2 regions of the Kineococcus rhizosphaerae genome follow, and region 2 is predicted to be linked to the other one. Evidence: predicted binding sites of a transcription regulator. Region 2 holds the regulator's gene; the other holds the start of a gene.
The links. The regulator LexA, encoded in region 2, represses DNA repair genes until DNA is damaged. The targets are predictions, from matches to a motif close to TCGAACANNTGTTCGA.
Positions count from the first base shown of each region.

Region 1: a site for LexA is predicted at 2,559-2,574, ahead of CLV37_RS08035 (glycoside hydrolase family 127 protein). Genes of this name have one in related genera too.

Region 1 is NZ_PVZF01000003.1:187,225-191,632, forward strand. It holds gene CLV37_RS08030 (ABC transporter substrate-binding protein) at 1-562, opposite strand, end outside; gene CLV37_RS08035 (glycoside hydrolase family 127 protein) at 587-2,518, opposite strand; gene CLV37_RS08040 (LacI family DNA-binding transcriptional regulator) at 2,654-3,649, shown strand; gene CLV37_RS08045 (VIT1/CCC1 transporter family protein) at 3,818-4,408, shown strand, end outside.
Region 2 is NZ_PVZF01000001.1:729,814-734,221, reverse strand. It holds gene CLV37_RS03565 (ATP-dependent DNA helicase) at 1-1,583, shown strand, start outside; gene CLV37_RS03560 (aspartate/glutamate racemase family protein) at 1,634-2,299, shown strand; gene lexA (transcriptional repressor LexA) at 2,296-3,036, opposite strand; gene CLV37_RS03550 (DUF2277 domain-containing protein) at 3,216-3,485, shown strand; gene CLV37_RS03545 (LysM peptidoglycan-binding domain-containing protein) at 3,664-4,119, shown strand; gene nrdR (transcriptional regulator NrdR) at 4,232-4,408, shown strand, end outside.

The sequences.
Region 1 (4,408 bases), on a different contig from region 2:
GGGCCGCCTCGAGCAGGCCGTCGAGGTCCTGCGTCTGCTCCACCGGGTCCAGCCCCGCCCGCTCGAACAGCTCGGTGTTGTAGAACAACGCCGAGTTGTCCGCGATGTAGGGCACGCCGTAGTGCCGGCCGTTCCGCGTCGCCAGGCCCAGCTGGCCGGGGTTGAGCTGTGCGGCGAAGTCGAGCTGCTGCACGAGCGGGGTGAGGTCGGTGAACGAGTCGCGGTAGATGAACAGCATCGAGTTGATGTCGTCGATGTCGACGATGTCCGGGACGTTCCCGCCCCGGATCGCCGTCGCCAGCTTCGTGACGTACTGACCGTCCAGGACGGGCGTGACCTCGACGGTCACGGCGTCCTGGGACGCGTTGAACGCGTCGACGACCTGCCGGACCCCGACGACCGTCGCCGCCCGGCACCACAGCCGCACGGTCCCGGTCGCGTCCTCGCCGAAACCGGCGGCACTCACGTCGGCCTCGGGCAGGGCGGACGCGCACCCCGGCAGCAGCGCTGCCAGGGCCGCGAGCCCGCCCAGCCCGAGGACGTCCCTGCGGTGGAGCTCCATCGCACCTCCTCGAACGTCGTGGGATCAGGCCCGGGGGAACCAGACCCGCATGGCTCCCAGTTCCCGGTTCGCCCAGGCGTAGTACGGGATCGCCGGGACGGTGAGGGTCTCGTCCGCGCCCTGCGGGGCCGGGTCGTCGCCGGCCGGCCGGTACAGCGGGCCGGTCGCGGCGGACAGGGCCGCGTGGACGGGCAGCTGCAGCACCGTGACCCCCTCGAGCAGGTCGGGACGGTGCTCGGGCTGCGCCCCGCGCAGTTCCGCGACGCGGACCCGCACGTCGTCGGCGACGAGGCCGCCCGGCAGGTCGGCCTGCTCGACGGCGTACACGAGCGGACCGCGTTCGACGACGACGCAGCCCCGGACCGCGTCGACGCGCGGGTCGGCCTCGACGACCCGGACGGTCATCGGCAGCACGAGCTCGACGACGTCGCCGACGGCGAACTCCCGCCGGACCCGCAGGTACTCCCCCGGCACGGCCTCGACGGCGGACCCGTTGACGGTGGCCATCGCACCCTCGGCCCAGGCGGGGACCCGCAGCGCGAGCTCGAACTCGCCCGGGGTCCGCGCGACCTGCACGCGGACCGTCCCGTCCCAGGGGTAGTCCGTCGTGACGTCCAGCGTGGCGCCGGCGCCGGAGACGGTCCCCGTCGTGAACTGGTGGACCTGCACCCCGTCGGTGCTGCTGGTCGCGACGTAGGCGTCGAGGGAGGACAGCGTCCGCATGATGTTCGGCGGGCAGCAGGCGCAGTCGAACCAGGGCCGGCGGCCGTGGGTGGCGCTGCGCTCCTCCTCGGGGAACGCGCCGTGCCGCAGCTGCAGGGCGTTGACGTAGAAGTACTCGGTGCCCGCCAGCGAGACGCCGGGCAGGAACGCGTTGTAGAGGGTGCGTTCGACGAGGTCGGCGTAGCGCGCGTCCCCCGTGGCCAGCAGCATCCGCCACGTCCACTGGACGCTGCCGATGGCCGCGCACGTCTCGGCGTAGGCCCGGTCGGGGCCGAGTTCGTAGTGGTCGCCGAACTGCTCCCAGTCCCAGCGCGACCCGATGCCGCCGGTGACGTAGGTCTTCGAGGCGAGCATCCCCTCCCACTGCCGGACGAGGGCGGCCAGGAGCTCGGCGTCGCCGGTCTCGGCGGCCACGTCGGCCGCGCCGGCCGTGAGGTAGACCGCCCGGACCGAGTGGCCCTCCGGCGACGTCTGCTCGCGGACGGGGACGCGGTCGGAGAAGTAGGTGGGTTCGGCGTCGTGCTTCGTCTGGATGATGCCGTGGCCGCGGGCGTCGACGAACCAGCGGGCCAGGTCGAGGTACTCGCGGGTGCCCGTCTCGCGGAACAGTTCCACCAGGCCCATCTCGACGACGGGGTGCCCGTCGACCTCCTCGGTCTTCCCCGCGCCGAAGGTGGCGACGAGGTGGTCGGCGAGCTTGACGGCCACGTCGAGCAGGCCCGTCTCGCCCGTGCTGCGGTGCACCGCGACGGCGGCCTGGAACAGGTGCCCGGCGCAGTAGTGCTCGTGGCTCCAGTGCAGGCCGGTGTAGCGCTCGCCCTTCCCGCGGACCTGCTGGACGGAGTCGAGGTACCCGTCGGGGGCCTGGGCGGCGGCGACGACGTCCGTGACCTCGCGGATCCAGCCGAGGACCTCGTCGTCGGCCTGCCGGCCGTACTCCCACCCGGCGGCCTCGAGCCACTTGTAGACGTCGGAGTCCATGAAGATCGGGCCCGTGACCTCGCCCTGCTCCTGGCCGGCGGCGATCCGCAGGTTGCGCAGGTTGCCCGCCGTCTCCAGCTTCTCGTAGCCGGTGCGGATGGCCTGGCGGCGGTTGGCCTGCATGCGCTCGAACCAGAAGCCCGAGGTGATCGTCGAGTCGCCGAGGGGGACCGGTCGCAGGGCGACCGCGGCGGCGGCCGTCGGGGCCGCGGGGGCGCTGGGCACGGTGGGGCCGGCGGTCGTGCTGGTCATGAGCTCTCCGTCGAGTCGTCAGGAAGCGGCCCGGAAACCCCGGAACACGTTTTCTGCAGCGAACCTAGAACGCGACCCGCACGCCGTCAAGGGCGCGGTACTCTGCTGCGACTCGGACGGACGGGAGGACAGCACGTGACGGAAAGCCTCGTTCCGGCGCGGATCGTGGACGTCGCCGCGCTCGCGGGCGTCTCGGCCGGCACCGCCTCCAAGGCCCTCAACGGGACCGGTCAGCTCCGGGCCGAGACGCGCGAACGCGTCCGCCGCGCGGCCGAGCAGCTCGGCTTCACCCCCGACGCGGTCGGCCGCGGCCTGTCCTCCGGGCGCAGCTACACCGTCGGCCTCATCACGACCGACAGCTTCGGCCGGTTCTCCATCCCGATCATGCTCGGCGCCGAGAACGCCCTCGGGGCCGGGGAGATGAGCGTCCTGCTGTGCGACAGCCGCGACGACCCGCTGCGCGAGCAGCACTACCTGCGCACCCTGCAGGCCCGGCGCGTCGACGGGATCATCGTCACGGGCCGCCGGACGGACCCCCGCCCGCCGCTCGCGGCGGGCGTCCCCGTCGTCTACGCGTTCACCCCCTCCCAGGACCCGCACGACACCTCCCTCGTCGCCGACCAGGCCGGCGGCGCCACGGCCGCGGTGCAGCACGTCCTCGACCTCGGCCGCCGCCGCGTCGCGCACGTCACCGGCCCCGCCGACCACCACGCGACGCAGGTCCGGCGCGGGGCCGTGGAACGCGCGGCCGGGGAAGCCCTCGTCGGCCCCGTGCTGCACGGGGACTGGAGCGAGCGCTGGGGCCGGCACGCGGCGGACCTGCTGCTGCGCCGGCACCCCGACGTGGACGCCGTCACCTGCGGCAGCGACCAGATCGCCCGCGGGATCTGCGACGGCCTGCGCGACGCCGGCCGGCGGGTCCCGGAGGACGTCGCCGTCGTGGGGTTCGACGACTGGGACGTCATCGCCCTGGCGTCCAGGCCTCCCCTGACCACCGTGAACCTCGGGCTCGAGGCGCTCGGGCGCCGGGCCGGGGAACTGCTGCTCGCGGCCGTCGCGGGCACCGCCTCCCCCGGGATGACGACGATGCCGACCCGGCTCGTGGTCCGGGAGTCGACCGTCCCCGCCTGACGCGCTCCCGGTCCTCGGGGCGCCGGGGTCGCGGCTCAGCCGGGGAGCTCACCGGCGCACCACGTGCGCCCGGTGCGCGGTGGTGCGACAGTTGACGCGGAATGCGTTGCGCGGCAACGTCGATGAAGGGTAGGCACACCTTGCTGCCCCGGGATCGAAGGGGTAGTCGTGGTCGAAGTGCACCCGAGCGAGCCGGCGCTGCACCAGGGGGCGGTCAGCGGTCGCCTGAACTGGATGCGGGCCGCGGTGCTGGGAGCGAACGACGGGATCGTCTCGGTCGCCGGCCTGGTCGTCGGGGTGGCCGGGGCCACCACCGACCGCCCCGTGCTGCTGACGGCAGGGACCGCGGGACTGGTGGCCGGGGCGCTGTCGATGGCCGCCGGGGAGTTCGTCTCGGTCTCCACCCAGCGCGACACCCAGCGGGCCCTGCTGGAGACCGAACGCCGCGAACTGGAGGAGACGCCGGCCGAGGAGCTGGAGGAACTCGCCCAGATCTACGTCGGCAAGGGCCTGTCGGACGAGCTGGCCCACCAGGTGGCGGTCGAGCTGAGCGCGAAGGACCCGTTGCGCGCCCACGCCGAGGCCGAGCTGGGGATGGACGTCGACGAGGTGGTGAGCCCCTGGCAGGCGGCGTGGGCCTCGGCGGCCGCGTTCACGATCGGGGCCCTGGTCCCGCTGCTGACGATCGTGCTGATGCCCACGGGGGCGCGGGTCGCGGCCTGCTTCGTGGCGGTCGTCCTCGCCCTGGCCCTGACGGGC
Region 2 (4,408 bases):
CGGACGGCGCCGGGGACGGCGGACGCCTCGGCCGCGAGGTGGTCCGGCTGCGGGAGTGGGCCGAGACGACCGCCACCGGCGACCGCGACGAGCTCGACCCCGGGGTCAGCGACCGCGCCTGGCGCCAGGTGTCGGTCTCGGCCCGCGAGTGCCTCGGCGCCCAGCGCTGCCCCGTCGCCGCGGAGTGCTTCTCCGAGCGCGTGCGCGCCCGCGCCCGGCAGGTCGACGTCGTGGTCACCAACCACGCCATGACGGCCATCGACGCCATGGAGAACAACGGGCAGCTGCTGCCCGAGCACGACGTCCTCGTCGTCGACGAGGCCCACGAGCTGGCCGACCGGGTGACGGCCGTGGCCACGGCCGAGCTGTCGGCCTCGGTCCTGCACGCGGCCTCGCGCCGCCTGCGCCGCTCGGCCGGCATCGTCTCCGACGCCCTCGACGACGCCGCGGTGGCCCTGGAGGCGGCTCTCGACGAGGCCCCGTCCGGCCGGCTCGACCGGTGGCCCGACGCCCTGGCCGACGCCGTCGTGGCGGTGCGCGACGCCTCCCGGCAGGCGCTGACCGACCTCAAGGACGCCAACGAGTCCGCCGGCAAGGAGGAGGACCCCGAGTCCCGCGGGGCCCGGCACCTGGCCAGGGCGGCGGTGCAGGAGGTCTTCTCGGTCGCCGACCGGCTGGCCGAGGACGTCGGCCGCGGGGCGCAGGACAGCTTCGACGTCGCCTGGGTGACGGCCGCCTTCGGGCCGGCCTCGCGCGCGCCCTCCCTGCACATCGCCCCCCTGTCCGTGGCGGGCCTGCTGCGCGAGAAGCTGTTCACCGAGCGCACCGTGGTGGCGACGTCCGCGACCCTGACCCTCGGGGGCTCGTTCGACCCGGTCGCGGGGGCCTTCGGCCTCAAGGGCGAGAAGGGCGCGAAGACGCCCTGGACCGGCCTCGACGTCGGTTCGCCCTTCGACTACCGCCGCCAGGGCATCCTCTACGTCGCCCGCCACCTGCCGCCGCCCGGTCGCGCCGGGTCCGACGACGCCGTCATGGACGAGCTCGCCGGCCTCGTGGAGGCCGCCGGGGGCCGCACGCTGGGCCTGTTCTCCTCGCGCCGGGCCGCCGAGCAGGCGGCCGAGGCCATGCGGGGGCGGTTGTCGACGCCCGTGCTGTGCCAGGGCGACGACCGGCTGCCCAAGCTCGTGCGCGACTTCACCGAGAACGCCTCGACGTCCTTGTTCGGGACGATGTCGCTGTGGCAGGGCGTCGACGTGCCGGGCGACAGCTGCACCCTGGTCGTCATCGACCGCATCCCCTTCCCCCGCCCGGACGACCCGCTCATGTCGGCGCGCTCGCGGGCCGTCGACGCGGCCGGCGGCAACGGGTTCACGACGGTCTCGGTGGCGCACGCGGCCGTCCGCCTGGCCCAGGGGGCGGGGCGGCTCATCCGGGCGACGGGGGACAGGGGCGTCGTCGCGGTGCTCGACTCGCGGCTGGCCACCGCGCGCTACGGCGGGTTCCTGCGCGAGTCGCTGCCGGACTTCTGGCCCACGACCTCGACCGGGACCGTGCAGGCCGCGCTGCGTCGGCTGGGTGGGTGATCTGCGTGACACCCGCTGGCAGCCGGGCACCTTCGTGGGATGCTCGGGACGTGGCCACCGTCGGCTTCCTGCACACCGCGCACGCGCACGTGCGCACCTTCCGCGACCTCCTGGGCGAACGCGACGACACCGTCGCCGACCGCCACCTGGTCGACGCCGGCCTGCTGGCCGCGGCGCGCGAACGGGGTCTCGAGGCGGTCAGGGGGGCGATCGGCGACCGGCTGCGCCGCCTCGCGGGCGAGGGGGCCGACGTCGTCGTCTGCACCTGCTCGACCATCGGGCCCACGGCCAAGGCCGTCGGCGCCGAGATGGGGCTGCGGGTCGTGCGGGTGGACCGCCCGATGGCCGAGGCCGCGGTCCTGGCGGGCCGGCGCATCGCCGTCGTGGCCTCCCTCGACGAGGCGGCCTCGACCCTGATGCCGCTGCTGCACGAGTGCGCCGACTCGACCGGGCGCGACGTGGAGTTCGTCGAGGTGCGCTGCACCGACACCTGGTCGGCCTTCGAGGCGGGGGACCTCCTGACCTACACGACCGGTGTGGCGGACGCGGTCCGGCGGGCGGTGCTGCCGCTGGACCCGCCGGTCGACGTCGTGGTGCTCGCGCAGGCCAGCATGGTCGACGCGGCGCCCTTGCTGCGCGACCTCAGCGTGCCCGTGCTGACCTCGCCGCGACTGGCGGTCGAGGCCGCGGTGGAGCTGGTGCAGCCGGTCCGCTAGAGCGAGCGCAGGACGGCGGTGACGCGGCCGAGCACGGTCGCCTCGTCGCCGTCGAGGGGCTCGAACAGGGGGTTGCGCGGCAGGAGCTTCACGTGACCGTCCTTGCGCTGCAGGACCTTCACGGTGGCCTCGCCGTCGATCATGGCGGCGACGACGTCACCGTTCTCGGCCGTCGGCTGCCGGCGCACCACGACCCAGTCGCCGTCGCAGATGGCCGCGTCGATCATCGACTCCCCGACCACGCGCAGCACGAAGTGCTCCCCGGCGCCGATCAGCTGCGCCGGCAGGGGGAAGACCTCCTCGACGAGCTGCTCGGCCAGGATCGGGCCGCCGGCGGCGATGCGACCGACGAGCGGGACGTAGGCCGGAGCCGGACGGCCCTCGGCGGGCGTGCCGTCGACGCCGGCGATGAGGCCCCAGCCGAACTGCGGGGAGGGGGAGACGACCTCGAGGGTGCGCGGGCGGCGCGGGTCCTTGCGCAGGAAGCCCATCTTCTCGAGGGTCTTGACCTGGTGGGCGACGCTGCTCGGGCTCGTCAGCCCCACGGCCTGGCCGATCTCGCGCATGCTCGGCGGGTAGCCGCGCTGCTCGACGCCCTCGCGGATCGCGGCCAGGACGCGACGCTGCCGGTTCGTCAGGCCGTCGCGCACCAGGGGCGGGTCGGGGAACTCGTGCACCGTGCCGAGCCGCTCGTCGGCGAGCTCTCCGTCGTCGGTCCCGTCGAGCACGTCGGCCACGTCCTTCTCCCCGTCCCGTCCTGCGCACACGATCTGCGGTCACTTGCTGCGGTCACGTCCACCGGGCCGACGCGTCGACCCGGTGCCGACACCGTAGTCAGCAGCGTCCCACCGATCAAACAGGTGTTCGAACACGCGGGTCGGCGTGTCGTGCGGGACGGCTGCCTAGGGTCGTCGGCATGTGCCGGAACATCCGCCAGCTGCACAACTTCGAGCCGCCCGCCACGACCGACGAGGTCCACGCCGCCGCGCTGCAGTACGTCCGCAAGGTCGCGGGCACGACGAGACCGTCGGCCCGCAACGCCGAGGCGTTCGACCGGGCCGTGGCCGAGGTGGCGCACGCGACGCGCCACCTGCTGGACGACCTCGTCACGACCGCCCCGCCGAAGGACCGGGAGGCCGAAGCGGTCAAGGCCCGGGAGCGGGCCGCCCGGCGCTACGCCCCCTGAGCGCCCCGCGAGGCCGTCCGCGCAGGTCAGGCCGTCTGTCGGAGGCCGGTGGCAGCGTCTGTCCCCGTCACCCCCCGATCCGGGGGTTGCGTCCCGCCGTTCGAACGGTGGTAGAACAGACACACCGCATCGAACACTCGTTCGATCCGCGGTGCCACCGAGATGGAGGTCCACGCTCGTGAGCACCACCGCCCTCGCCCCCGCCCTCGCCCCCGCGCTCGCCCCCCGCCCGACCCTCGCGCTCGAGCTGCCCCGGCAGCGCAGCGCGCGCCCGTGCGCCGCGCGGGCCGCCCGCCCGGCCCGTCCCGCGCGGGGTCGTCGCCGCCCCCTGCGCCTGACGCGCCGGGGCCGCCTGCTCCTCACCTGCACGGCCGCCTCGGCCCTGGCCGGTGCGGTGATCGTCGCGACCGGGGCCCTCTCCGGGGCCTCCGCGGGTGCCGGGGTCGGCCCCGGGCGGGCCCCGGCTCCCGCCGTGCACACCGTCCTGCCGGGCCAGACGCTGTCGACGATCGCGGAGGAGTGGGCGCCGTCGCAGGACTGGCGCGAGGTCGCCGACGAGATCGTCGCGCTGAACGCGCTGCCCTCGATGAGCCTGCAGGTCGGCCAGCGGCTGACCCTGCCGGACCGGGACTGACGTCGTGCCCGGCGCCGCCCGTGCACCGTGGCCGGTTGCCCGCTGCACCGCCCTGGACGTACGGTCGAGGCTGGACCAGAGCTGTCGTCCGGTCGCGGGGGAGGAAGTCGGGGTGCACTGCCCGTTCTGTCGGCACGAGGATTCGCGTGTCGTCGACTCGCGCACGACCGACGACGGGACCTCGATCCGTCGCCGGCGCCAGTGCCCGAACTGCTCCAAGCGCTTCACGACGGTCGAGACGGCCAGCCTGACCGTCCTGAAGCGCTCCGGTGCCCCCGAACCGTTCAGC